2 regions of the Alteromonas sp. ABH4_453 genome follow, and region 2 is predicted to be linked to the other one. Evidence: predicted binding sites of a transcription regulator. Region 2 holds the regulator's gene; the other holds the start of a gene.
What was found. The regulator FNR, encoded in region 2, switches genes on or off when oxygen is low (the NO sensors DNR and NnrR bind a similar motif). The targets are predictions, from matches to a motif close to TTGATCTAGATCAA.
Positions count from the first base shown of each region.

Region 1: a site for FNR is predicted at 6,308-6,321, ahead of ccoG (cytochrome c oxidase accessory protein CcoG). Genes of this name have one in related genera too.

Region 1 is NZ_JBSWXP010000004.1:123,605-135,876, reverse strand. Features, by position in the region: gene ACXAGV_RS09355 (mandelate racemase/muconate lactonizing enzyme family protein) at 1-817, shown strand, start outside; gene ACXAGV_RS09350 (amidohydrolase family protein) at 888-1,763, opposite strand; gene ACXAGV_RS09345 (SDR family NAD(P)-dependent oxidoreductase) at 1,835-2,626, opposite strand; gene ACXAGV_RS09340 (acyl-CoA dehydrogenase family protein) at 2,974-4,734, shown strand; gene ACXAGV_RS09335 (DUF3016 domain-containing protein) at 4,829-5,374, opposite strand; gene ACXAGV_RS09330 (hypothetical protein) at 5,481-5,846, opposite strand; gene ccoG (cytochrome c oxidase accessory protein CcoG) at 6,385-7,815, shown strand; gene ACXAGV_RS09320 (serine/threonine protein kinase) at 7,812-8,795, shown strand; cobalamin riboswitch at 8,900-9,164, shown strand; gene ACXAGV_RS09315 (TonB-dependent receptor plug domain-containing protein) at 9,255-11,177, shown strand; gene ACXAGV_RS09310 (thiol:disulfide interchange protein DsbA/DsbL) at 11,543-12,175, shown strand; gene ACXAGV_RS09305 (HD domain-containing protein) at 12,265-12,272, shown strand, end outside.
Region 2 is NZ_JBSWXP010000008.1:19,607-31,878, forward strand. Features, by position in the region: gene ACXAGV_RS15835 (P-loop NTPase fold protein) at 1-884, shown strand, start outside; gene ACXAGV_RS15840 (tRNA-uridine aminocarboxypropyltransferase) at 1,309-2,001, shown strand; gene tpx (thiol peroxidase) at 2,076-2,573, shown strand; gene ACXAGV_RS15850 (sulfurtransferase) at 2,696-3,526, shown strand; gene cobB (Sir2 family NAD+-dependent deacetylase) at 3,609-4,334, shown strand; gene ACXAGV_RS15860 (LysE family translocator) at 4,347-4,973, shown strand; gene ACXAGV_RS15865 (YciC family protein) at 5,056-5,787, shown strand; gene ACXAGV_RS15870 (glucosaminidase domain-containing protein) at 5,780-6,571, shown strand; gene ACXAGV_RS15875 (DUF2987 domain-containing protein) at 6,568-7,215, shown strand; gene ACXAGV_RS15880 (patatin-like phospholipase family protein) at 7,238-8,263, opposite strand; gene ttcA (tRNA 2-thiocytidine(32) synthetase TtcA) at 8,264-9,217, opposite strand; gene uspE (universal stress protein UspE) at 9,366-10,289, opposite strand; gene fnr (fumarate/nitrate reduction transcriptional regulator Fnr) at 10,539-11,276, opposite strand; gene ACXAGV_RS15900 (sulfite exporter TauE/SafE family protein) at 11,322-11,981, opposite strand; gene ccoS (cbb3-type cytochrome oxidase assembly protein CcoS) at 11,968-12,198, opposite strand; gene ACXAGV_RS15910 (heavy metal translocating P-type ATPase) at 12,200-12,272, opposite strand, start outside.

The DNA of each region.
Region 1 (12,272 bases), on a different contig from region 2:
CAAGCTTCGTAGCTACGCCAGCCAGCTACAGTTTGATTGGGACAAAGAAGTAACCAAGCTAAATGACCCCGCAGACTATGCTCGCGCCACTGAAAAAGCACTTAAAGATGGTTATGATGCGGTTAAAGTTGACCCCATCGTTTACGATAAAGATGGCAACACTCATTTCGACAGAACCAAACTGTTCACTAAGCCCGAGCTTAAACTTTTCAAAGCCCGCCTTCAGGCAATTAGAGACACAATGGGCGAAGATGGCGACATCATCTTTGAATGTCACAGCTTATTAGGTGCATCAACGGCTATCCAGCTGGGTGACATCGTTGAAGAAATTGGCTGCCTATATTACGAAGAGCCAGTGAATTACCTTAACTCGAAGCTTCACGACAAAGTAGCGAAGAGCGTGAATGTGCCTATTGCGGGCGGTGAGCGCTTGTACCACCGCTGGGATGTTCGTCCTTACCTTGAAGACCAATCTATTGATGTACTTCAACCTGACGTTGGCCTTTGTGGCGGTTTCACCGAAGCGAAAAAGGTGTGTGACTATGCCGACATTTACGATGTACGTATTCAGGCTCACGTTTGCGGAGGCCCTGTTGCGACAGCCGCAAGCCTACATTTAGAAACGGCTATTCCAAACTTTTTAATTCACGAGCACCATACCTACGCTATTAAAGACTGGAACCGTGAACTTTGCATTCAAGATCCTCAGCCAGTAAACGGCTTCATTGAAGCGCCTGACACACCGGGAATTGGTATCGATCTAAACGATGAGGTGGTTTATCGCTCGCCGCACATGACGGTAACTGAGCTTAAATAAAACTGAAACTCAATGGGTTTATTGAAGGCAATAAACCCGAGGCTAGTTCAGCAGCTCAACTAAGCTAACTTTATGCGATGTCGTACCACTGCTTCGCATTTTCGTACAGCAGCGCCGCTTTTTGCGTTACAGAAAGCGGCGTTGTCATATCAATGAACCCTTGCCAAAGCGCGGCATACGGCATTCGCCACTGACACAGCGGGAAGTTGCTGGCAAACATAATGTGATTTGTGCCAACTGTGCTTAACAAGGTTTCAAAAATATAAGACGCACGCGACCACAGCCAACGGCGATCTTGCATTTCTAATCCCGAGAACTTAAACACAACTTGCTGCGTTTCATTCAAGTCACGAATATTCTGCCGCCACGTCTTAAACGCAAAGCTATTTACATCAATCGGCGCTATTGCGGTATGGTTTACAGCCACTTTTAGCGAGGGTGTTTGTTCTAATACCGTTAGCAGCGCATGCACAGCATTGCTATCTGCAAGATTTAACTGCGCTTCAAAAGACAAGCCTTGCGACGCCATATGATGAAGCCCCCATTTAACTTTAGGGGTGCGTAAAAGTACTTTAGCATCGTCATCTAATATGTGACGAAGCCCACGTATTGAGTGGTACCGCTTTAGCTTGTCGATATGACTGCCAACATTATTTCCTGTTAAGTCGATACACCCAACTGAACCAAATGGCAACGTACAATGACGCTCCAAGAACGCAATTTCACGCCAGGGCCTTTCGTTATCGTAACCCGCTTCAATGTGAACAAAACCGCCTAACTGCCCTAACGAAGCGCGATAGAGCATGTGCTCTGTAGTATGGTTTGCTATCGCTTTTTTATCTGCCCAGAAGGGGGCATTGGCAGGCTTTAGCCAATCATAGTGCCCTTCGTTTAAGGCAAAAAAGTGGATATGAGGGTCTATCCAAGTGATTGAAGGCTTGCTCATCTTTGTCTTTAAAACCTTGGTTTATGCTATTGCTGATAAGGCATTTCGCGTTGCTTTTCTATTCAGTCCATCTATTGTGCTGTGTAGCCCCCATCCACCGCATACAAGCTGCCCGTGATGAACGACGCTTTGTTGCTGCATAGGAAATAAGTCAGTTCAGCTACGTCTTCAGGCTGGCCCAAACGTCCAATAGGCTGCGCAGCGGCTTCTTCGGCTACTACTTCATTTTTATCTGCCCCAGAACGTGCCACGTAATTATCAATGGCGTTGTGAAATAGCGGTGTTTCGATGGTACCCGGGCATACCGCATTAACGCGAATATTATAGGGTGCGTAATCAAGTGCGGTGGTTTTCGCCATAGACGCCAACGCACCTTTGCTGACCCCGTAGGCGAACGAATTGCGCTTTCCAACAAAGGACTGATCTGAGCCCATCACCACAATCGCGCCGCTGCCCTGCTCTTTCATGGTTGGCAGGCAAGACTTAATCGCGCCATACGCCCCTTTTACGTTCAAGTTTATTACCTTATCAAGCAGCGCTTCATCAGTGTCTTCAATGGTTGCCGAAACATGTATACCGGCATTACACACCAATGCGTCTATACGTTGATAAGAACGAATAACCTCACTCACCGCGGCTTCAATATTGCGCACAACACTTACATCACACGGCTTCCAAACAGCATTAGGTAACGCTTCTTCAAAATCTCTGATATCTAAATTAATGACTTGATAACCGTTTTGGCTAAACAACTTGCATACCGCAAAACCGATACCCAAGCTTCCCCCCGTTACAATGCAAACAGGGAGCTGCGCATCATCACTGCTATGTTTAAGGTTTTTCTTCGCGCTTTCTGAATTCATGTTTTTATGTACCGTGTTGCTTGTGCGTATGTGAACGGGTTATTTCAATGTAGGCTAAGCATGCCAGTGAGAATTTGAATTGCAAGCGAGCTTACCACTTGAGTTCACTTTTCTATATTAACATCAATGCGTCAGGCATCATCACCAGAGCCTGTATGACCTTTGCTGCACATTAAAAGTCAACGAGCCTTGGTAAACCTATGTGTTTCTCTCATATCAGTCCGTATAGATCATTACCCACATCACCCAAATTTATTATTAACTTTCCTTTAACGGACTATTCGGACTACGCTTTTTGTGACTATAATAGACAAAATTAAAACACTTGTTTGAAAAAGGAGTCTTCCATGCCTCTGTACCACGCCCCTACGACTGATTTTCAGTTCTTGTTAAAAGACTGGCTTGGACTTGATGCTCACTACGAAAAGCTCGGTATCAGCGACTTTGATAGCGAACTTGCCAACGAAATTATTGCACAGGGTGCAAAGTTTGCTTTGGATGTGGTTGCCCCTCTTAACCGTGAAGGCGATGAAGAAGGCTGTACGCTAAAAGACGGCAGCATTACCACGCCTAAAGGCTTCGCTGATGCCTATCAGGAATATGTTGCTAACGGCTGGAATGCAATGCTAGGTACTGCCGAGTACGACGGGCAAGACTTGCCGTACACCATGGCTGTGCCTGTTCACGAAATGCTAAACGCGGCGAACTTAAGCTGGCGTTTAACCACCATGCTTACTGAAAGCGCAACACTTGCGGTTACTAAGCACGCCAGTAAAGAATTAAAAGATATCTACCTTGCTAAGCTAATCAGCGGTGAGTGGACAGGTACCATGAACCTGACCGAACCTCACGCAGGAACAGATTTGAGCTTGCTTAGTACCAAAGCTGAGCCACAAGGCGACGGCAGCTATAAAGTCACTGGTAATAAGATCTTTATTACCGCAGGTGATCACGACTGGAGTTCGAACGTTATTCACCTTGTTCTAGCTCGTCTACCTGACGCCCCTAAAGGCGTTAAGGGTATCAGCTTATTCTTAGTGCCCAAGTTCCTTCCAGATGCCAGCAATGAGCCTGGCGAGGCGAACAGCTTGTCAGTGGGAAGCATCGAACACAAAATGGGGATCAAAGCGAGCCCGACTTGTGTGATGAATTTTGACGGTGCAACGGGTTACCTTGTTGGTGAAGAAAACCAAGGCCTGGCATGTATGTTCACCATGATGAACGATGCACGCTTCCAAGTAGGTCTGCAAGGTTTAGGGGCGGCAGAAGCCTCTTACCAAGGCGCGCTGACCTATGCCCGCGAACGCGTTCAGTCTCGCGCACCTCAGGGTATTCAAAATCCAGAAGGCAAAGCAGACCCGATCGTCTTTCAACCTGACGTAGCGCGTATGTTACTTACGCAGAAATCACTGATTGAAGGCTGTCGTGCGCTTTCACTTTTCTATGCCAAGTTTATGGACGTTGAGAAGCTTGGTGAAGGTCAAGAAAAAGAAGATGCCGACAAGATACTTCAGTTTTTAACGCCTATCTGTAAAGCTTTTATGACGGATATGGGCCTTGAGACCACCAGCCTAGGTGTACAAGTATTTGGTGGTCACGGCTTTATTCGTGAATGGGGTATGGAACAACTTATGCGCGACGTGCGCATTGCTATGTTATATGAAGGCACCAATGGTATTCAGGCGCTAGACCTTATTGGTCGTAAGCTTACCCGAGACGGCGGTCAAATGATGGAAGCGACCTATAATGCGTTTAATGCTTTAGCTAGCGACATTCAAGACAGTGAGGCGAAGGGTCTGGCTCAAGGTATTCTTGATGACTGGCGTGCATCTTCAGCCGATTGCTTAGGTATGGATGCCACTACCGCTGCGGCAGCTGCTTGTGATTACCTAGCGTACAGCGCTTATTCGTTGATTGGTGTGCTGTGGTACAGCATGGCCGACAAAGCACAAGCTTCAGGTAACGCGGTACTTGCAGCGTCTAAGATGAAGACACGTGACTTTTACATGGAACGTATCTTAGTACGTCGCGATGCGCATAAAGCCGCATACAAAGCTGGCCCTGAAAGCACGCTCGCAATATCAGGTAATGAGTTTGACTATCTGTAGGTAGCTTGTATTTTTATAGCCCGTAAAATGAGGGTTATAAACACAAAAAAGGTCACTATATGTGACCTCTTTTATTGTGATTTGAACGAATGCGTTAGTCGTTCGCCGCTACTTGTGTTGAAAACGTATCTGAAAACCAATCGTTAAGCATGGCTTTTTCGTAGGATAGCGATTCCGTTCGATTGCGACGTATATTCGATTCCATAAAATCCATATCTTTAAGTTTTACATCTTCACCGCTTAAAATGACTTGACCGTCGGCATTAGCTAACGAGTAACTAAATGTCATTCTAGGAATATCAATGCGCTTAATGATACGCACGTCGCTGCCTGCGCCGTTGCCAAATCCCACAAATTGACTCGGCCACACTTGGCCGGCTAAATCAACGTTCGTTACCGTCATAGACAATACCTGCGATTCTGGCAATTCACTGGCTAATTCAACGATATGCGATTCGAGCTCTTTTAACGTGCGCTCTCGAAAGCGTTTACGAGATTCGTTAGTCGGCCTCACATCACTGTAAGACTCCGGCTCTTCCCACGTAATTTTAACCTCAGCGGCTTGAGTGGGAACAAAAACGGCAAGAAGCCCTATTGCTGCGGCGCAACTTAAACAAGAAAAAGTACGTAATTTATTCACTTTCATGCTCCTAAATTCAGTCGATTTAACTTCGGGTTAGCAAGCGTGACGAGAGAAATTAATTTAGCGCTATTAACGCAGCATATTTCCTACAAAAAGGCTCATGTCATTGTGCAACTTGCATAACTGGCGACTGCTTAATGATTAGGCATAACTTAGCGCGTTTAGTTCCCGTAAAATTTGGGTTTATATCGTCATTCTCACAATAGGTGTGGTGGAAACGTTTCACGCTAGCGCTATCGGCTGTGATTTGTTTAACGTAACTCTGCTGGTATGGCTTTAAAGGGCTAAGCTGTATATTTATTCTATCTTGTAAACTTTGCAGTTCTTTGCGCTCTGGAAGAGTGGCGATAGACACCAGCCAGTCGGAAACAGAGTTTTGAATATCTTCAAAGAGATACTGAACAAAAGGAGATCGCAGCACAATTATTAAAACAATAATTTCAGCAGCGATAATAAAGAACCTAAACATGACTTCTCAGCTAATTTCGGCGAACGTTCACAACAAATAGCACCCAAATGGGGCGGATTGAGACACAATATGCCCTCAATTTTTTTGCCAAATTACATTATAACAACGTCCACTGTACATGATTTGGGCGCTAAATAACCATAATATTGGCGTTAATAGTAGTTCGATAACTGATTGTGAATAAATACAGTAATCTATACGCTGGTATATATAGGGACGGTTAGGCTTTGATCTACAAACCTTAAAAGTCTCAATTCACGTTGAACGACTGATTGCTCGCAACTTAAATTGCCGCGAATATGACATTTATATCTGACATTTTGTAAGTTAGCTTGCAACAGCTGTTTGTAAAGTTTTACATCAAAACTCTATTACACCTCGTTAAAACCAAATGAATGGAAAACCTTCTGAAGTTTCAGTATTGACTGAAACTTTAAAAAGGTAGACCATACGTCGCATTATTGATCTATATTAAATATGACGTGTTGAACGCAGTTATACTGCACAGGCAGTTTGTTACGTCACATAAGGTTAAGTTATGAATGAACAAATACCGGTAAAGACCGTCACGCCGGTAAAAGTACATAAACCCAAGGGCACACCTGAGGGAAAACGCCACGATTCTCGTAGTCGTATTTATGTGCGAGCAGTACAAGGCCCTTTAGAGACCTTTAGACGCATGTTTGGCCTCTTCTTTTTGGGTCTTTTCGCCATCATTCCGTGGATTCAGTACAACGGCCACCAAGCCGTGCTGCTTGATATTGGCGAGCAGCGATTTACTATATTCTCACTAACCTTATGGCCTCAAGACCTCACTTTACTGGCCTATATATTCATTGTTTCCGCCTTTGCACTATTCTTTGTCACCACTTTCGCTGGTCGTGTGTGGTGCGGATTTATGTGCCCTCAAACAACTTGGGTATACATTTATACTTGGTTCGAAGAGAAGTTCGAAGGCCCGCGCAATAAACGTATAGCGCTAGATGCGCGTAAAATGGATGCAGATAAGTTTTTGCGTAAAACGGCGAAACATACCGCTTGGGTATTAGTAGCACTGCTCACTGCTTTAACTTTTGTTGGCTACTTCACGCCAATTGATGAACTGTTTGTTGATTTTGTAACATTAAATACCAGTTTCTGGGCAGGATTCTCTGTTATTTTTTTTGCAGTTTGTACCTACGGTAATGCAGGCTATATGCGTGAAATTATGTGCACGCACATTTGTCCTTATGCACGTTTCCAGTCAGCCATGTTCGACAAAGATACGTTCACCGTATCGTACGATGCAAAACGCGGCGAACAGCGCGGCCCACGCCCTCGAAAGCTCAGTCACGAACAGGTGCAGGAAAAAGGCTTAGGTGACTGCATTGACTGTAATTTATGTGTTCAAGTCTGCCCTACCGGTATCGATATTCGCAACGGCCTTCAATACGAATGCATCAACTGCGGTGCTTGTGTTGATGCCTGTAACGGCGTTATGGACAAGATGGGCTATCCCAAAGGCCTGATAAGCTTTACCTCGGAAGAAGAACTTGCTGGCGGTAAAACTCATATATTGCGCCCTAAATTAATTGGGTATTTTGTCGTACTTGTTGTTATGACCGGCTTGCTATTCGCTAATATTTGGATGCGCAGCCCCACCGAAGTCGACATTATCCGCGATAGAAATTCCCTATACCGCGAAACGAATGAAGGGCTAATTGAGAACGTCTATACAATAAAAGTACTTAACAAAACACAGCAAACCCAAACCTACTCTATTGCTGTAAAAGGTCTGCCTGACTACGAGTATATAGGTGAGCAAACTGTAACAGTTGAAGGCGGTGCGGTGTATAGCACGCCAATTTCAGTTGCAACTGACGCCTATAATCTGGAAGATACGGTTACCGATATTTTTATCAGTGTAACCACCACAATTGATGGGGAAACGGTTACTGTTGATGAGCCAACTAAGTTCCTTTATCGATGACAGATTTTTCATTCTCTGGGCTTAGCCCAGACACCATATTAGATGCCCTGGAAAGTCAGGGCATTTTTCTTCAAAGCGGTTTGCTAGCACTAAATAGTTATGAAAACCGCGTCTATCAGTTTTTGGCTGAAGACGGTCAGCGCTATGTAGCAAAATTCTATCGCCCAGGTCGATGGACCGACGCTCAAATTCTTGAAGAACACGCGTTTGCTGCAGAGCTAATCGATAACGAAATTCCATTGGCTGCGCCCATTTCTCTCAATGGCAGCACGCTGCATCACCACACCGTGGCCGAAACTGACTATCGATTTGCGTTATTTCCTTCGGTAGGCGGCAGGCAATTCGAAAATGACAACCTTGATCAACTCGAATGGATGGGGCGTTTCATTGGCCGTATTCACCGCGTGGCCCATGCTAAAGGGTTTGCACATCGCCCCTCGATTGATATTGAAAGTTACCTCGATGAACCGAAGCAGGTGCTTACGCAAAGTACACTTTTGCCAGAGCATTTAAAGACAGCATTTTTTGCCATACTTAACCCCGTTATTGATGCCACGAAAAAAGCGTATAAGCCAACATCTAGTATTCGACTTCACGGTGACTGCCACCCAGGCAATATACTGTGGCGCGACGGTCCGACCTTCGTTGATTTAGATGATTGCCGCATGGGCCCTGCTATCCAAGATTTGTGGATGATGCTAAGCGGCGACCGCCAACAACAGCTTTTGCAGCTCGATACTTTGGTTGAAGCATACGAAGAGTTTCACCCGTTTGACACTGCACAGTTGCCACTTATTGAGCCCCTTCGCGCAATGCGCATGGTGCATTACATGGCATGGCTTTCTCGTCGTTGGGAAGACCCTGCGTTCCCTCGGGCATTTCCTTGGTTTGCTGAAGATAAATACTGGGAAGGCCAAATACTTGCCCTTAAAGAACAGCTATCTGCACTCCAAGAGCCCCCGCTCAAATTGGGTTACTGATTCAACTTTCACATGACTTAACAGAGCGCTTTTTCGGTGCTTTAATGCATTTCGAAAAGGCGTAAGGTATAAGAAACCGTATTCGCTATCACTTTTTAAGTTCTATATACTCGCGCTGTGTAGGTGCTTTTGTCGCTATCCATTACAACCTAAGTGACAAAAGTTAAACGGGAAATCAGTGAAAGGCTGATGCTGCCCCCGCAACGGTAAACTCAACGCATTGTCGTTTTCTTTTCTTTGCGCCACTGTCATTTATACGTTAACGCGCTACAGCGCAATTAAACGCCACTAGATGGGAAGGCAAAAGAGCCACTACCTTATCGGTATTGGTGAGTAAGCCCGGATACCGGCCTGTACTTCATGGTGTCGTTTGCTTGCTCACATCCATAATTAAGCAAAAACGTGCACTTTCCCTAATCATGTGCTCGGGTGGAGCGCATCAAAGACAACATAAAAACCATGCGTACACATTTTACTAAAGCAGCCCTTAGCGCTGCAGTTATTTCGTGCTTAAGCACACCTGCCTTTGCTCAAACTTCTGACCAAGATATTGAAACCTTAACAGTAACAGGCACGCGTTTGCCTATTTCGTTAACCAAACTTCCTGGTTCAGTATCGGTGCTAACTGAAAGCGACATTAAAGCGTCGGGCTCACTTCAACTTACCGAACTAATTCGCGGCCTACCGGGCGTTAGCTTGTCTCAGTCAGGCAGTCCTGGTGGCTTAACAGAGCTGCGCGTGCGCGGCGGTGAAACCAACCATCTACTTGTTTTAATTGATGGCGTTGTTGCCAACGACGTAGGCCAAGGAAGCCTGGTTGACCTTGCTCACCTAACTAGCGCCAACGTAGTGCGCATTGAGCTACTTCGCGGTCCGCAAAGTGCAAGGTGGGGAAGCGGCGCAATTGGTGGTGTATTAAGCATTACCACTAAATCTGGCCAGTTTGCCGACAATATTTCCTACGTAGATTTTTCTGCTGGCGTTGGCACACAAGGTACGTTGCAGGGCAGCATGAATGCGCGCTCACAAAGCGATAATGTGGGGGTGTCTGCCTATGCAAGCTACATTAGAACTGACGGCGATAATGTGTCTCGCGTTGGAAACGAAGATGATGGCTATGACAATATGACTGCCGGCATAAACCTTAATTATGCCGCCACCACCGAGCATACCTTCATCGCGAATTTACGTACTGTTCAATATGAAAATGACTATGATAGTACTGACTTTGTAATAACCGGCCTGCCAGCTGATTCAGACAACGTAACTGACGGCACACAAATTAGCGCGAAGTTAAGATGGGAATTTGCCCCTGAAAACACAGGCTACCGCTCGGCATTAAGTGCACACTATCGTAAGGATGAAAACGATAATACTGAATCGGGTACTGATACAGGCGGCACCACGGGTGAGCGTATTGAGTTAAACTGGACCGGTTTTTACACCATCGACAATTGGGATTTTGCAGGCGGCGTTGAATATCTACAGCGTCTTTTTGACCAGCGCGGCCCTATTGTATTTGGCGATCCTAATCAAAAACAACACGACAACACCTACAGCATATTTGCAGAAGCAAACAGTCAGTTTACCGAGTCGCTAACGGCAACATTAAGCGCAAGGTTCGACAACAATAGTGAATTCGATAACGCCGCAAGTTATCGCGGCGGACTCACATGGCAACTTAACGATTACTACGCCGTTTTTACCAGCTATGGTAAAGCCGTTAAAACCCCTACTTTTACCGAGCGTTTTGGTTACTTCCCAGCGAGCTTTATAGGTAACCCTAACCTTGAGCCCGAAAGCAGTGAAGAATGGGAAGTAGGCGTTAAGGCAAACTGGCAATCACTGTCTGCACAAATCAGCGCTTACACTACTGACCTTGAAGATGAAATTAACGGCTTTGTATATGTTTCTGACTTAGGTGCGTTCAGTGCGGATAATATCGATGGTGAAAGTTCACGAGAAGGGGTTGATGTAGAGCTAAACTGGGACAGTGGCTATGGTGACATTTCTGCCGCCTACAGCTACCTAGACGCTGAACAAACTGACAGTGGTATCACAAGCACAGAGTTACGTCGTGCTCGCCATCAAGGCTCGTTAACTTATACCTCTGACTTTGGTACAGAAAAGTTCAGCTTTTACACTAAGCTGGCCTACACTGGAAGTCGCTACGACACTTTCTTCCCGCCATTTCCTGAGCCATCTCAAACGTTAGCGCTTTCAGCTTATACCCTTGTTACCGTTAACTTCGGTTATCAAATTGACAGTCAGTGGCAGGTCTCGTTGAAAGTCGACAATGCATTTGATGCCGACTATGAAGACATTGTGGGCTATGCGGGTCAAGAGCGTCGCGCGCTACTTTCTGTTAGCTATACTATGTAGTTAATTTAGGCTTAGCCTAGCAATTTATCCGGCTACATCTTGGTGTAGCCGTTTTTCGTTCAATAGTTCCACGTCTATTGTATTGCTGTAGTTTTTGCATCTAATTATTATCATCTCTTTTACCGCTAACCTAGGCGTCAGATCGTTCCCTTTCTCACGTCTTATGATCTCCCCTTCGCAGTTAATGTTATTCATATTCTATTCATAGTAAGAGGTTTATTCTGCGACAATCGCTTATCCTATCGCAGCCAATGTTAACCTTATCGCGTACTAAGACCTTGTTGCGAAACAGGTCCTAGTTAAGCGAATAAGGCTGTGATAATCTCAACTTTGATAATCGTTTTTTTAATACAGGATCATAATCCATGAAAAAGTTTGCAGTAATGTTTGTCATGGCAATGCTTTTGCCATTAACAGCTTGTGCTCAAGAGCCGGCGTCTAAATGGAAAGAAGGCACGCACTATAAAGTGCTTGATAAAGAAGCCACAGATAAACCCGTAATTACTGAGTACTTCTCATTTTGGTGCCCCCACTGCTTCCAATTTGAACCAATCGTTGCACAAATTAAAGAAAAGAAAAGCGACGGTACTAAGTTCAACAAAGTACACGTAAACTTTATGCGCTTTACCGGCCCAGAAGTTCAGGACGATGCTACCAAAGCTATGCTTATTGCACGTGCAATGAAGCAAGAAGATGCAATGAACGGCGCTATCTTCAACTATATTCATAAACAGCGTGCGTCTATCACAGGCCTGAAAGACCTTCGCAACATCTTCGTAGTTAACGGCGTAGACGGTGCAGAGTTTGATAAAATGGCGAAGAGCTTTGGCGTAAACAGCATGGTTCGCAAAAACCAACAGCAAATCGATGAGTACCGTGAACACCTAACTGGTGTGCCTAGCTTTATTATCAACGGTAAATATCAGCCAACGTTTACCTCTGATATGACCTTTGATGACATCGCTGACCTTATCGTGTGGTTATCAGAACAGAAGTAATTGCTTCTTATCAATTACACTTCACATTTTACCCTCAATAATTGAATGGGCGCCAAGGCGCCCATTTTTACGCCCAAGAGCCTTTTGACATGCATGC
Region 2 (12,272 bases):
TGGAAGCCGTTCATTTATTTCTTGCCTCGCCTTTGTTTATCGTTGTTTTGGGCGTAGACCCGCGATGGTTGTTTTCTTCGATAAGAGAACATTATGCTTCATTGATGCAAAGAGGTGAGGCTGATCATGAAAGTACGCTATCGGCTTCGACACCAGAAGAGTATTTAGAGAAAATATTTCAGATACCTATTTGGTTAAATTCCCCGAACAACGAAAACGTACAACGTATTATCTCAAGCTTAATTGGAACAGTAAGAAAAGAAGAGAGTGTCAAACAAAACCACACTAATTCAGATAGCTCTTCAAAAAAAAATGAGAGACAACATGACGATAAAGACAAATCAGATAACAAAGAGGAGCATGGTGGCTCCATAAAAAGGAAACTTAACCACAACGATAATGAGAGTTCTGAGTCGAGAGAAACCGAGCAGTTAATGCTTGCACAACACCACAAGTTAGAATCCGGAGAGGTTCAATTTATCAGTGGTTTGAGTCATATACTTGGGCGCTCTCCACGCTCAGTTAAACGTTACCTAAATATATACCGACTGATTAAATCCTCTTTGTCAGAGGAGGATTATGAACGATTCATGTTCTCTGTTGATGATAATGAAGAGGGGTACAAATCCGTTTCTTTCTTACTTGCTGTTGTTGTTGGAAATCCCGATATTGCGCCAACAGTTATTAAAAAGTGCAATAATTTTGAGACGTCAACGTCAATTCGAAAAATCATAGAATCGTTGAGGGCACCTCAGCAATATGAAAGCCAGAAAATAGATCTTTTTATAGAAAATTGTGAAAAGCTTGACTGTTTAGATATACCGTTATCAACAATTGGATACTGGTCAAAAGTTGTGTCGCGATATTCTTATACAAAAATGTGAGGATTGTGATGACACTCGTATCATGGTGAAAATTCAGTATTTACGATTTTCGTCATTATCATGTTCGACGTACCACCGTCACTTGCTGTTAGATATTGTCTTAAATTGAACTACAATTTGAAGCAACACACTACTTTTTATTGTTTATAATTCAGGTGCTTGGTTAATTGAAACCGGTGCAGGTTCAAGTCCCAAATTTCACCAACAGGAACCGGTGCTACGGGTGGTGCTTTCGATCTTCATTTATTTTTATTCTTTATTAAGATCAATCAATTAAATCAAAGTTCAAGTCCGGCCCCGACACCATTTATCAACTCCCAAATCTTAATCAAAAAATTGATAAGATAATAGCGCTCTTTTATCACAAATTACTATGGTAAAATCCGTAAAATTTTTGCAAAGACGTACTATCTTGAATTCTGTTATGTCACTTCGTTTAGACGAGTTATCTCGTGCTGAACGTCCATTCTACGCACGTGGGAGTAAAGTAGTTCGCTGCGACGCGTGTTTGCTTCCAACGCAAAACTGTATTTGTGAATTTAAGCCTGAGGCTGGCACTGACGTGGCGGTTTTGTTCTTGATGTACAAAGGCGAATACTATAAGCCTACCAATACCGGTCGTTTAATTGCGGATGTGGTTAAAGATAACCACGCATTTTTGTGGAAGCGCACCGAGCCAGAAGAGGCGCTATTGGCGTTACTTCGTAACGAAAAATATTTTCCTATCGTGGTATTTCCACACGAATATGCTGCAGCTGAACGTTGTATTGACACGCCACCATTGAATACTGGGAAAACGTTACTATTTATTTTCTTGGATGGAACGTGGCGTGAAGCAAAAAAAATGTTCGTGAAAAGCCCTTACTTGCATGACTTTCCTGTGTTGGGCGTGAGTATGGACGTAGCGTCAGATTATTTACTACGCGAATCTACCCATGATTTCCAACACTGTACTGCTGAAGTTGGCATTAGCGTTTTAGACCTTGCGCAGCAGAAGCAAGGGGCACAAACTTTAGCGCATTATTTCAGTGTGTTTAGACGGGAATATTTAAAAGGTAAGCCGCATTTGCAGCATAAGCTTGCGTTTGCAGAGTCGCAGGTTAAAAGTAACATTTAAAAAGCGTCACTTTTATTTGCGAAAGTATTGTTTTACATCCACTATTTCATATTAACAAAACACGGAGAAAGCGAATGGCATCAGTTACTTTTCAAGGCAATACAGTTACGACAAAGGGTCAGCTTCCTGAAGTAGGTACATCTGCACCAGACTTTTCATTAGTGAAAGCAGATTTGGGTGAAGTAACATTGTCTGAGCTTGCTGGAAAAAATGTGGTATTAAACATTTTCCCTTCTATCGACACGGGAACGTGTGCAATGTCTGTGCGTAAATTCAACGAAGAAGCGGCAAAATTGGATAACACTACAGTTATCTGTGTATCGGCAGATCTTCCGTTTGCAGCGGGTCGCTTCTGTGGTGCTGAAGGTATTGAAAATGTACTTACAGGCTCGACTTTCCGCTCAAGCTTTGGTGATGACTATGGTGTTACCTTTGAATCAGCGCCGCTTACTGGGCTGCTGTCTCGTTCAGTAGTGGTTATCGATGCCGAAGGCAAAGTGGTTTACACAGAGCAAGTTGCAGAAACAACAGAAGAGCCGAACTACGACGCGGCTATCGCAGCTCTTAGCTAAGTAGATCCGCAACATAGGTTAGTTGGTTAGCTAACTATGTAATGTGTTTGAATACGTACCGATTTGTTTTATCGGGGTATTACAGGGCACTCACTGATGTGGGTGCCTTTTAGGAGAATGTAATGGCATCGGTATTGCTCTCAGTTGGTGAATTAGCCAATGTAATGCAACAAAAGCCGGTAACGCTTGTACGAGCGTTAATGGACGACCCCGTTTCAAAAACACCAGATACGCGAACGGCAATGGTTTTACCTGCGTCAGTCGACTTTGACTTAGATAGTGAAGGTAGCGATCACACTACAGGTCTCCCCCACAGTATGCCTTCTGCAAATGACCTTGCTATTTATCTTGGTAATCAGGGCATAACAGCGAATACACCTATTACGGTATATGATACCCGTGGAATATATTCTGCGCCAAGAGTGTGGTGGATGTTAAAAGCGTTGGGCCACCAAGATGTTTATCTATTAAATGGCGGACAGCCTGCATGGGAAAAAGCAGCGCTGCCGGTTTCAGAACAACAACAATACGGAAAATTAACCTATCAAGCTACGCCTAGGCCTGGTTGGTTCGCAAATTCCGGTGCAGTACTTCAGGCAATAAATACTGAAGCACAACTTGTTGATGCGCGCAGCGCACCGCGATTCAAAGGAGAAGTATCAGAGCCTCGTGAAGGAGTACGTTCAGGTCATATGCCTGGTGCGTTTAATATTCCTTTTGACACCTTAGTCAAAGACGGGCATTTTTTGCCAGTTGAGCAGCTTAAGGCTGTTTTTGACCGCGCTAATATCGATTTACGCAAACCCATTATATGTACGTGTGGTTCTGGCGTTACCGCCTGCATAATTGGAGTGGCGGCATTATTGTGCGGCGCAACGCAGGTTTCAGTATATGATGGCTCTTGGTCAGAGTGGGGCGCTGATACTCAATATCCTGTGGTCAAAGATATTTAAAGAGTCGCGGTTTATAACTAAGTAAATACACAACATGCTAATCGTATAATTAGCGCTATAACAACAGAGTAAGAACAACCTGATGCCATCTGATCAATCTCTACCCAATATTGTTATTCTTACCGGTGCGGGCATTTCCGCTGAATCTGGGCTAAAAACCTTTCGTGATAATGACGGCCTTTGGGAAAATCACAGCGTTGAAGAAGTCGCTACGCCCGAAGCTTTTGAGCAAAACCCAAGCTTGGTTTACCGCTTCTACAATGCGCGTAGAGCGCAGCTTCAAGAAGATGATGTCGTGCCAAACGCAGCGCATTTGGCGCTGGCTAAACTCGAGAAAGCTTTCGGTCACAAGATGATGCTAGTGACGCAAAATGTTGATGACTTACATGAACGTGGTGGCAGTGAATCGGTTTATCATATGCATGGCAAGCTACTGTCGGCGCGCTGTGCTATTAGCCAGCAAACTTTTGATTGGCGTGAAAGTTTTGATCACACGACAAAATGCCCATGCTGCGACAGAGTAACTCTTCGACCTGACATTGTGTGGTTCGGTGAAATGCCAATGTACATGGAAGAAATTTACGAAGCGCTTTCACAAGCCGATGTATTTATAGCGATTGGTACATCCGGCAATGTGTATCCCGCTGCTGGCTTTGTTCAGATTGCTAAAGAAAATGGGGCACATACAATAGAAGCGAATTTAGAGCCAGGCGTATCTAATGCCTTGTTCGACGAATCACTTACAGGACTAGCCTCGCACATAGTTCCGCAATGGGTTGATGAATTAATAACAAAATATGCGCTGTAGGAGGCGCAAAGCATGCAGTATATGAATGAATTTCTTACCATTGCATTGGTACATCTTGTGGCTGTCGCCAGCCCTGGGCCTGACTTTGCGGTGGTGGTTCGAAACAGCGTGGCTTATGGCAGACGTATAGCCATGTACACTAGCGTTGGTATTGGGCTAGCAATCTTATTGCATGTTGCTTACTCATTAGTGGGGCTTAGTGTGGTTATTGCAACTACTCCATGGTTATTCACCACGTTTAGCTATGCCGCCGCAACTTATTTACTGTACCTTGCGTTTGGTGCGCTTAGAAGCGGGCCTGTAAAGCAAGACCAAGCTGTTGACGCTGAAAAGAAAACATCCCACATATCGGCAAAGCGCGCAGTGTGGATGGGCTTTCTCACAAATGGGCTTAACCCAAAAGCGACACTTTTTTTCCTCTCGTTATTTACTGCAATTATTAGTATTGATACACCATTTACAGTAAAACTCAGCTACGGTATCTACTTAGCTATTGCTACTGGACTGTGGTTCTGTTTTCTTTCATACCTTTTAAGCACCAGTAAAGTAGCTGAGCTTATTGGTAAAAAAGGGTATTGGTTAGACCGTGCGATGGGTGTGCTACTCGTCGGTTTGGCTGCGAAATTAGTATTAGGTTAACGTTTGTTTACCATACAAACAGGCATTTGTTTTTGCGAATTGATATAATCGCTCTGATTTTTCAAAAAGAAAAGAGAGTTGTGTGAAAGACATAAACCAAGACCGCCTGAACAATACGTTGTCTAAACAGTATCAATTTGATACCAAAGGTCTATTGCGCCGCGCTGCCGGTTTAACAAAGGCAAATTTTTCATCATTACTGCAGGGAAGTGTTGTTCTATTTCTTACGTTTGTCGTGTTAGGTGTATTTGCTCAGCAATACATTACAATAAATGACGATGGAACCTATGTTTTTGAGCATCAGTCAATCATTGAAATTGTCGCAATCTGCATCGTTGCCCCGCTGTTGACGGGGTTGTACATGATGGGCGTTTTTGTCGCCCGTGGCACTAAAACTTCAGTATTTACCGTATTCCAATTTTTTCCCCTTATATTTTTGGTCGCGTTAACCCAACTAGTAAACAGTATTCTTGTTCAACTTGGCATGATGCTGCTTATAATTCCTGGTCTGTACTTTTATTTAGCGTCGTCTTTTTCCCTAATGTTAGTCGCTGATAGAAAGCTGACGCCAATTAGTGCGATTATCCTGTCCTGTCGCGTATTTAATGCATACTGGGCTCAAATCGCCAGCATATTTGGTGTGTTCTTTTTACTGTTTGCTTCAGTTCCATTAACGCTGGGGTTTTCACTTATTTGGGTATTACCTTTTTATTTTAGTATGATGGGCTTACTCTATCAGGAACTGATTGGCGAGCAGGGAGTGAGCACGGAAGCATCTGAAAACGATGTGAATGAGTCTAGCTTCGATGCATAAGCGTGAAACCTTTAAGATAGTCCTTATAACGCTGGGCGTTTTGGCGGTAATCGTCATCAATGCCATTATTTTTACAAAGGACGAGCCGGATATTTTAGAAATACCGCAAACGGTTGAAGCTAAAAAGCCGGTGCCTGACTTTTCTGCCTATACAGATGTAAAAGAGAAGAAAGAAGCGTTTTTTAACTATTTACGACCTGAAGTAGAGAAACAGAATGCTTATCTACTTACGTTAAGGCATTACGTGCAAACCCTGTACAGGAAGGCGTTAGCCAACGAGTCGCTCTCTGAAGAAGATATGGCGAGGCTTGAGTGGCTTGAAGAGGAATATCGAGTTAAGCCGACGCAACCGTTAAAGATGAAACTGTTGGCGCTGTTGCAAAAAATTGATGTTTTGCCTGCGGAGTTGGTACTTGTGCAAGCTGCAAATGAGTCGGCTTGGGGCACAAGCCGATTTGCAAGAAAGGGATATAACTTCTTTGGTTTATGGTGTTTCTCTAAAGGCTGCGGTTTTGTCCCAAGCCGTCGAAACGATGGTGCATCTCATGAAGTTGCTAAGTTTGATAGTCTTTCGCGCGCAACCTACACCTACATGAGAAACTTAAACCGCCATGACGCATATACAGATTTAAGAGAAATCCGTAGCCGATTGCGTGCGAACCAAATTCCTATTACTGGAGTTGCTTTAGCTGAAGGGCTAATGAATTATTCCGAGCGTGGAGCCGCTTATGTTGAAGAGCTTCAAACTATGATCCTATTTAACGAGGAGTTTTTATCCGAATGATACGCGCTGCTTTATTTTTTGCTTCATCTCTGTTTATAGGTGTTGGCAGTTCATCCGTAGCTGCTGAAACGATAGACGTTGAGTACAGCCGTTTCTACAGCCATGTTAAAAAACTAGACAATGAAGATACCCAAGCGCTTCAGTTTGCCTTTGGTTTTGTCCGTGTTGGCGAAGGGCGTTTATGTGCGGTTAATGAAGCATCTATTGTTACTGATAAGAAAACGATGCCTTTAGAGGTAACTGAAGAGGGGCGTTTTACTGTACCTACAGAGAAAGCACTGAAGCTGGCTAATGCACTGGTTCGAATTGACTTAGACGAGCGGGCTAACGTTTGTGATATGTCGGTGCAGCTTGAAACCAAAGCGGAATATCTAAAGCAGTATTACACAAAAGACGACCTTACTTTTTTGTATGGTCAATACGAAGCTTTCTTTAATGAAATGGGAAGCTTCTTGTCTTTCATGATGCCCTCGGTAAAAGGCTTGATGATTCAGTTTGATGACAAGAATTTAGACTTCATTACACCACAAGGTGTGCAAATTAATAATGGCGTGTTGCATCTAAAACAAGATTGGATCAACGACGCTAAAGGCTTAACGTTACCTCATGCGCCGCTGCGCGTGACCGCTATGGCGTCAAGTTAATCACCAGCTAAGGAATTGGGTATCAGGTAAGCAACTGATACCTAATTTGCTCTGCAACACGGGCGATGGTTTCTTCGCCTTTTGCGCACAGTTCTTCCGCCCTATGAAACTCCATGATACCTACATCAGTAAGCTGCGGTTCTATTAGTATATCTGGCGGGTCGCCGGCTAAACGTGAGCGAGTAACACGAGCCTGCAGTATTTCAAGTGAACTGCTCATAACGCTCATAATTCCCGGTGGGTTTCGCTTATTCACTTTAGCCGGTACTTCGGTAAATTCTTCTTCTACTTTTTCAATAACATCAGAGGCTATGCTTTCTTCGGTATTCACATCTTCAGAAGCATTGACTTGAAGCTGCTCTTCACTTTCTTCTGACGCTTTATCATCTTTACTATCAGGCGAAAACCATTGGCGCAATACGTTTTGGCTTTTAGTAAAAAAGTCTTCTGTTTTACGCTGGTTTTCCTCGTGATCCTGCCTTAATTTCTCCAAGCGAAGTGGACGAAAATCAGCGTTGAGGTTAACCGCAATCACGAAGTCTGCGCCTAACTGACGACATAAGTTCACGGGGACGGGATTAACAACGGCGCCATCAACTAACCATCGATCGCCATGTGCCACGGGCGCAAAGAGCGCTGGAATAGCGCACGATGCTTGAATAGTGTCGCCAATAGGACCTGAGTTAAATACCACTTCACGGCCGGTATAGAGGTCAGTTGCCACCGTCGCAAAGGGCTTCAGCATTTCTTCATAAGAAGAGACACAAAACTCGCTGGCAAGCTTGTCGAAAACTTTTTGGCCGCTAGCGATGCCACCGCGCCTAAGCCCAACTCCCATAAGCGCAAGCACTTGCCAGTCGCTAAGTGAACAGGCCCACTCTTTCAACCCTTCCAGCTTGCCACTTGCGTAGGCAGCACCAACATAGGCACCAATAGAGCATCCCGCTACAACGTCAACTTTTACGCCGAGTTTTTCTAATGCTTCAATGATGCCAATGTGAGTCCAGCCCCTTGCGGCACCGGCACCTAACGCAAGTCCAATTTTCATTTACTTCGGTTCCATAATGTTTATAACTTCAATAGTATTATTTTCAACACTGAAGTCTGTACTATTTTCTGTAGTGAAAGCAGGTTCATCGAACCCGATATCTCCATCTTCTACGGGACCGTCTTGAGTGGCAATCGATTTAAAGTCATAAAGGTTACTGTCTACAAGGTGTGAAGGGGCCACGTTTTGAAGCGCACGGAACATCGACTCTATACGACCTGGGAAGCGACGGTTCCAGTCTTGAAGCATTGCTTTGATGTTTTGGCGCTGTAAATTTTCTTGTGAGCCACAAAGGTTACAAGGAATAATCGGAAATTCAGCGGCCTGAGAATATTTCTCGATGTCTTTTTCTGTGCAGTACGCCAATGGACGAATAACGATGTGTTCACCGTTGTCGCTGACTAGCTTTGGCGGCATAGACTTAAGCTTTCCACCATGAAACATATTGAGGAAAAACGTTTCTAGCATGTCGTCGCGGTGATGACCTAATGCAATTTTAGTCGCACCTAACTCTTTTGCCGTGCGGTACAGAATACCACGGCGCAAGCGAGAACAGAGAGAGCAAGTCGTCTTTCCCTCTGGAATTTTGTCTTTAACAATAGAGTAGGTGTCTTCTTCTACAATTTTGTAGTCAACGCCAATGCTTTCTAGATATTCAGGCAAGATATGTTCTGGGAAACCAGGCTGCTTTTGGTCAAGATTAACCGCAACGATATCAAAGTGAATAGGCGCAATCTTCTTTAAAAACAATAAAATATCTAGCATGGTGTAGCTGTCTTTACCGCCAGATAAACACACCATTACTTTGTCGTTGTTTTCAATCATACCGAAATCGCCAATGGCTTTACCCACATTGCGGCGAAGTCGTTTCTGAAGTTTGTTGAAGTTGTACTTTTGCTTACTTTGCGCAGCATTTAATGGCGACGCGTCAGCACTGTTTGTGCCTAAACTCATAATTAACTAGCTTGGTTTGTGATAAAGCCACCATTATACATTAAAGCGGCTTTTCGAGACCATGCTTGTGAAGTTAAATTTGTTGGTGACATACCGTGTTGGCCGCTAAGTAACGGCAAACACGGGCTATGAGGTACTGATGAAAAGATTACACCGACAACGGCGACACAAATCCATCTGGCTTAATAGCAAGCACATCGCAATTGAGTTCGTCGATCACGTGTTCTGCAGTGTTACCAATTAGGGCCGCTGAAATGCCCACACGGCCAACGGTACCAATAACAACCAGTTCTGCATCCAGTGTTTTTGCCACTTGCGGGATAACTTTTTCAGGCAAGCCTTCTTTCACTACACATTTGTCTTCTGGAATACTGTATTTTAGTGCGTGGCTGCGCATTTCTTTCAAATGATGGCTTTTTACCGCGTCATGATAGGTGTCGGGGTCGAATTCAGGTACTTCTATCGCGATATTAAGTGGAGTAGAAGGGTAACTGTTGACTAAATTTACGCTGCCTTTCAATAAAGAGGCGTAGTCGTTAGCAATAAGGGTGAGCTTATCGTTTAGTGCGGCATGTTCATCGTCTTCACTGCCTACGTTTACTGCAGCAATAATCTCTCCGCCTTCTGGCCAGTCGTGCTCTTTAACGAGCAACACTGGGCGAGGGCATTTACGCATTAAGTGCCAGTCGGTGGGAGTGAAAATAACAGAAGCAAGATCGTCGTGCTTTTTGGTTGCCTTTACTACTAAATCTATCTGATTGTTTAGGGTGTAGTAAATAATCGATTCATACGCGCGATTATTCCATTCTACAACGATATCAGTTTCAGTGAATCCTTGTTCTCTTAAGTGGGTGGCAAGCCATTTTGCATGCTCCTTTGTGACTGCATCGCGCATTGACGCGCGCTCATCGGGGCTAAGCATGGTCGTCATATCATAAGATAAGTCGTATACCACCATCATGGCGGTAACTGAAGCGCCTGTTTTTGAAGCGAGTTCATAAGCACGGCTTAGTGCAGGTTGGTTATCGCGCTCGGCATCTACCACGGCCAGAATTCGTTTACACTCAATCATAACGTCCCCCTAACTACGAAATTTAGTAGTGGCTGTCGAAATCGAAGCTTTCTAATACTAACTATAAACGACATTGGGAAAAACGTAAGTTGTTTTAGATCAAGAATTTTACGAGCCGACCATGAGTGAATTTAGTGATTTGAATAAAATAAGGCGCAACCGGCGTGGTGCTGAAAGGTTAGATAGGTGGCTAACACAGGTCACAAAAAAGCGCGCTTAGTGCGCGCCATATTTAACACTTAAAAAGGACTAACCGCAGACAACGCTTGGGCCGTTAAGCGCCGCTAGTTTGGTGTTTAGTCTATCGAAATCCAAAATAGTAATAAGCTTGCCGTCTACTTTTATGATGTTGTCTTTTTGAAAACGGCTTAACAGACGACTAATCGTTTCAATCGTTAACCCTAAATAGTTTCCAATTTCGTTGCGCGTCATGGTTAAGTGGAATTCTCTATGGGAAAAGCCACGCTCTTCAAAGCGCTGAGAAAGATGTGATATAAAATACAATAAACGCTCTTCTGCGGTTCGCTTGTTTAAAAGCATGATCATGTCGTGATCTTGTTTTATTTCAGCGCTCATGAAGCTCATGATTTGGTGGCGCAGCTTAGGAAATTGCACTGACATTTCGTCGAGGGTCTCGTAGGGAAGCTCACACACCATGGCAGTTTCTAACGCAGAGGTATAGCTTTGGTGTTTGTTCTCTCTTAATGCATCGAAACCGATAATGTCACCAGGAAAGTGGAAACCGGTAATCTGTTCTTCACCTTCGGTATTAGTCACAAATGATTTAAATGAACCGGTTCTTACTGCAAATAAAGAACGGAATTTATCACCAGTTTGAATCAGTGTGTCACCTTTATGAAGCGGCTTCTTGCGTTCAATAATATCGTCAAGAGATTCGATTTCTGTTTTGTTTAACGCCACCGGTAAACACAGGTGACTGAAACTACAGTTTTGACAGTGAATAGAAAATTGGCTTCCTTTGCTCATAATGCACGCTCTATAAAAGAATACTCGACAATGATACACCCATTTTTAAACGATTGCGCCATGGATAAGATAAGCGGCATATATGGCCATTATTACTGCAATAATTTGTCTAAAATGGTTATGTTGAAAACTTCGAACAATATATTGGCTACCAGCGCTTGCGGCGAGCAAGGTGGGTAATGTACCCAAACCGAAGAAGAACATAATACCAGCGCCTTCTAGCGCATTACCCGCCGCGAGAGACCAGGTAAGTGTGGAATACACCAAACCGCAAGGAAGCCAACCCCAAATAAAACCATAAGGTAACGCACTGAATGGGGTCTTAAATGGCAAAAAGCGCTTTGAAAGCGGCTGGACTTTAGAAAATAGGCCTTTACCCGCATTTTCCAGCACCGTTAAGCCAGTCCACCACTTCCCTAAATAACACGCCAGTAGAAGCAACATGATTCCGCTAAGTAGGGAAAGGGCATAGTTGGCAAGAGGTATATAATCTGCTGCAATTTTTCCAAGTGCCCCGGTTATTGCTCCGGCGATGGTGTAGCTCACTATACGTCCCATGTTATAGGCAAGGGTATAGGGTAATGCTGAAGCGCCTTTAGGCGATACCATCCTTAGCGCAGCGACAATTCCACCGCACATTCCCACACAGTGAACTCCGCCGGCTAAGCCGATAAGAAACGCAGAGAAGTAGTTAATCCCTTCCATGTGGCGCTTGGCTTTTGTCTACTTTACTGTCTTGAAGTTGCTTGCGTTGCTCAGCTAGCTTTTTTTCTTCTGGCGGAAGATCATCGTCAAACAGTATGCTATAACCTTGGCGATCTAAATCTTCAAATTGATTGGTTTTCACCGCCCAAAAGAATATCACGATAGCGACGGCAACAATGATGATGGCGATTGGAATTAGTACGTAAATAATACTCATGCTATTTGCTCAAAAGTCGCGTTGAGTTTGTGACCACAATGATACTGCTTAACGACATACCAACAACAGCCATC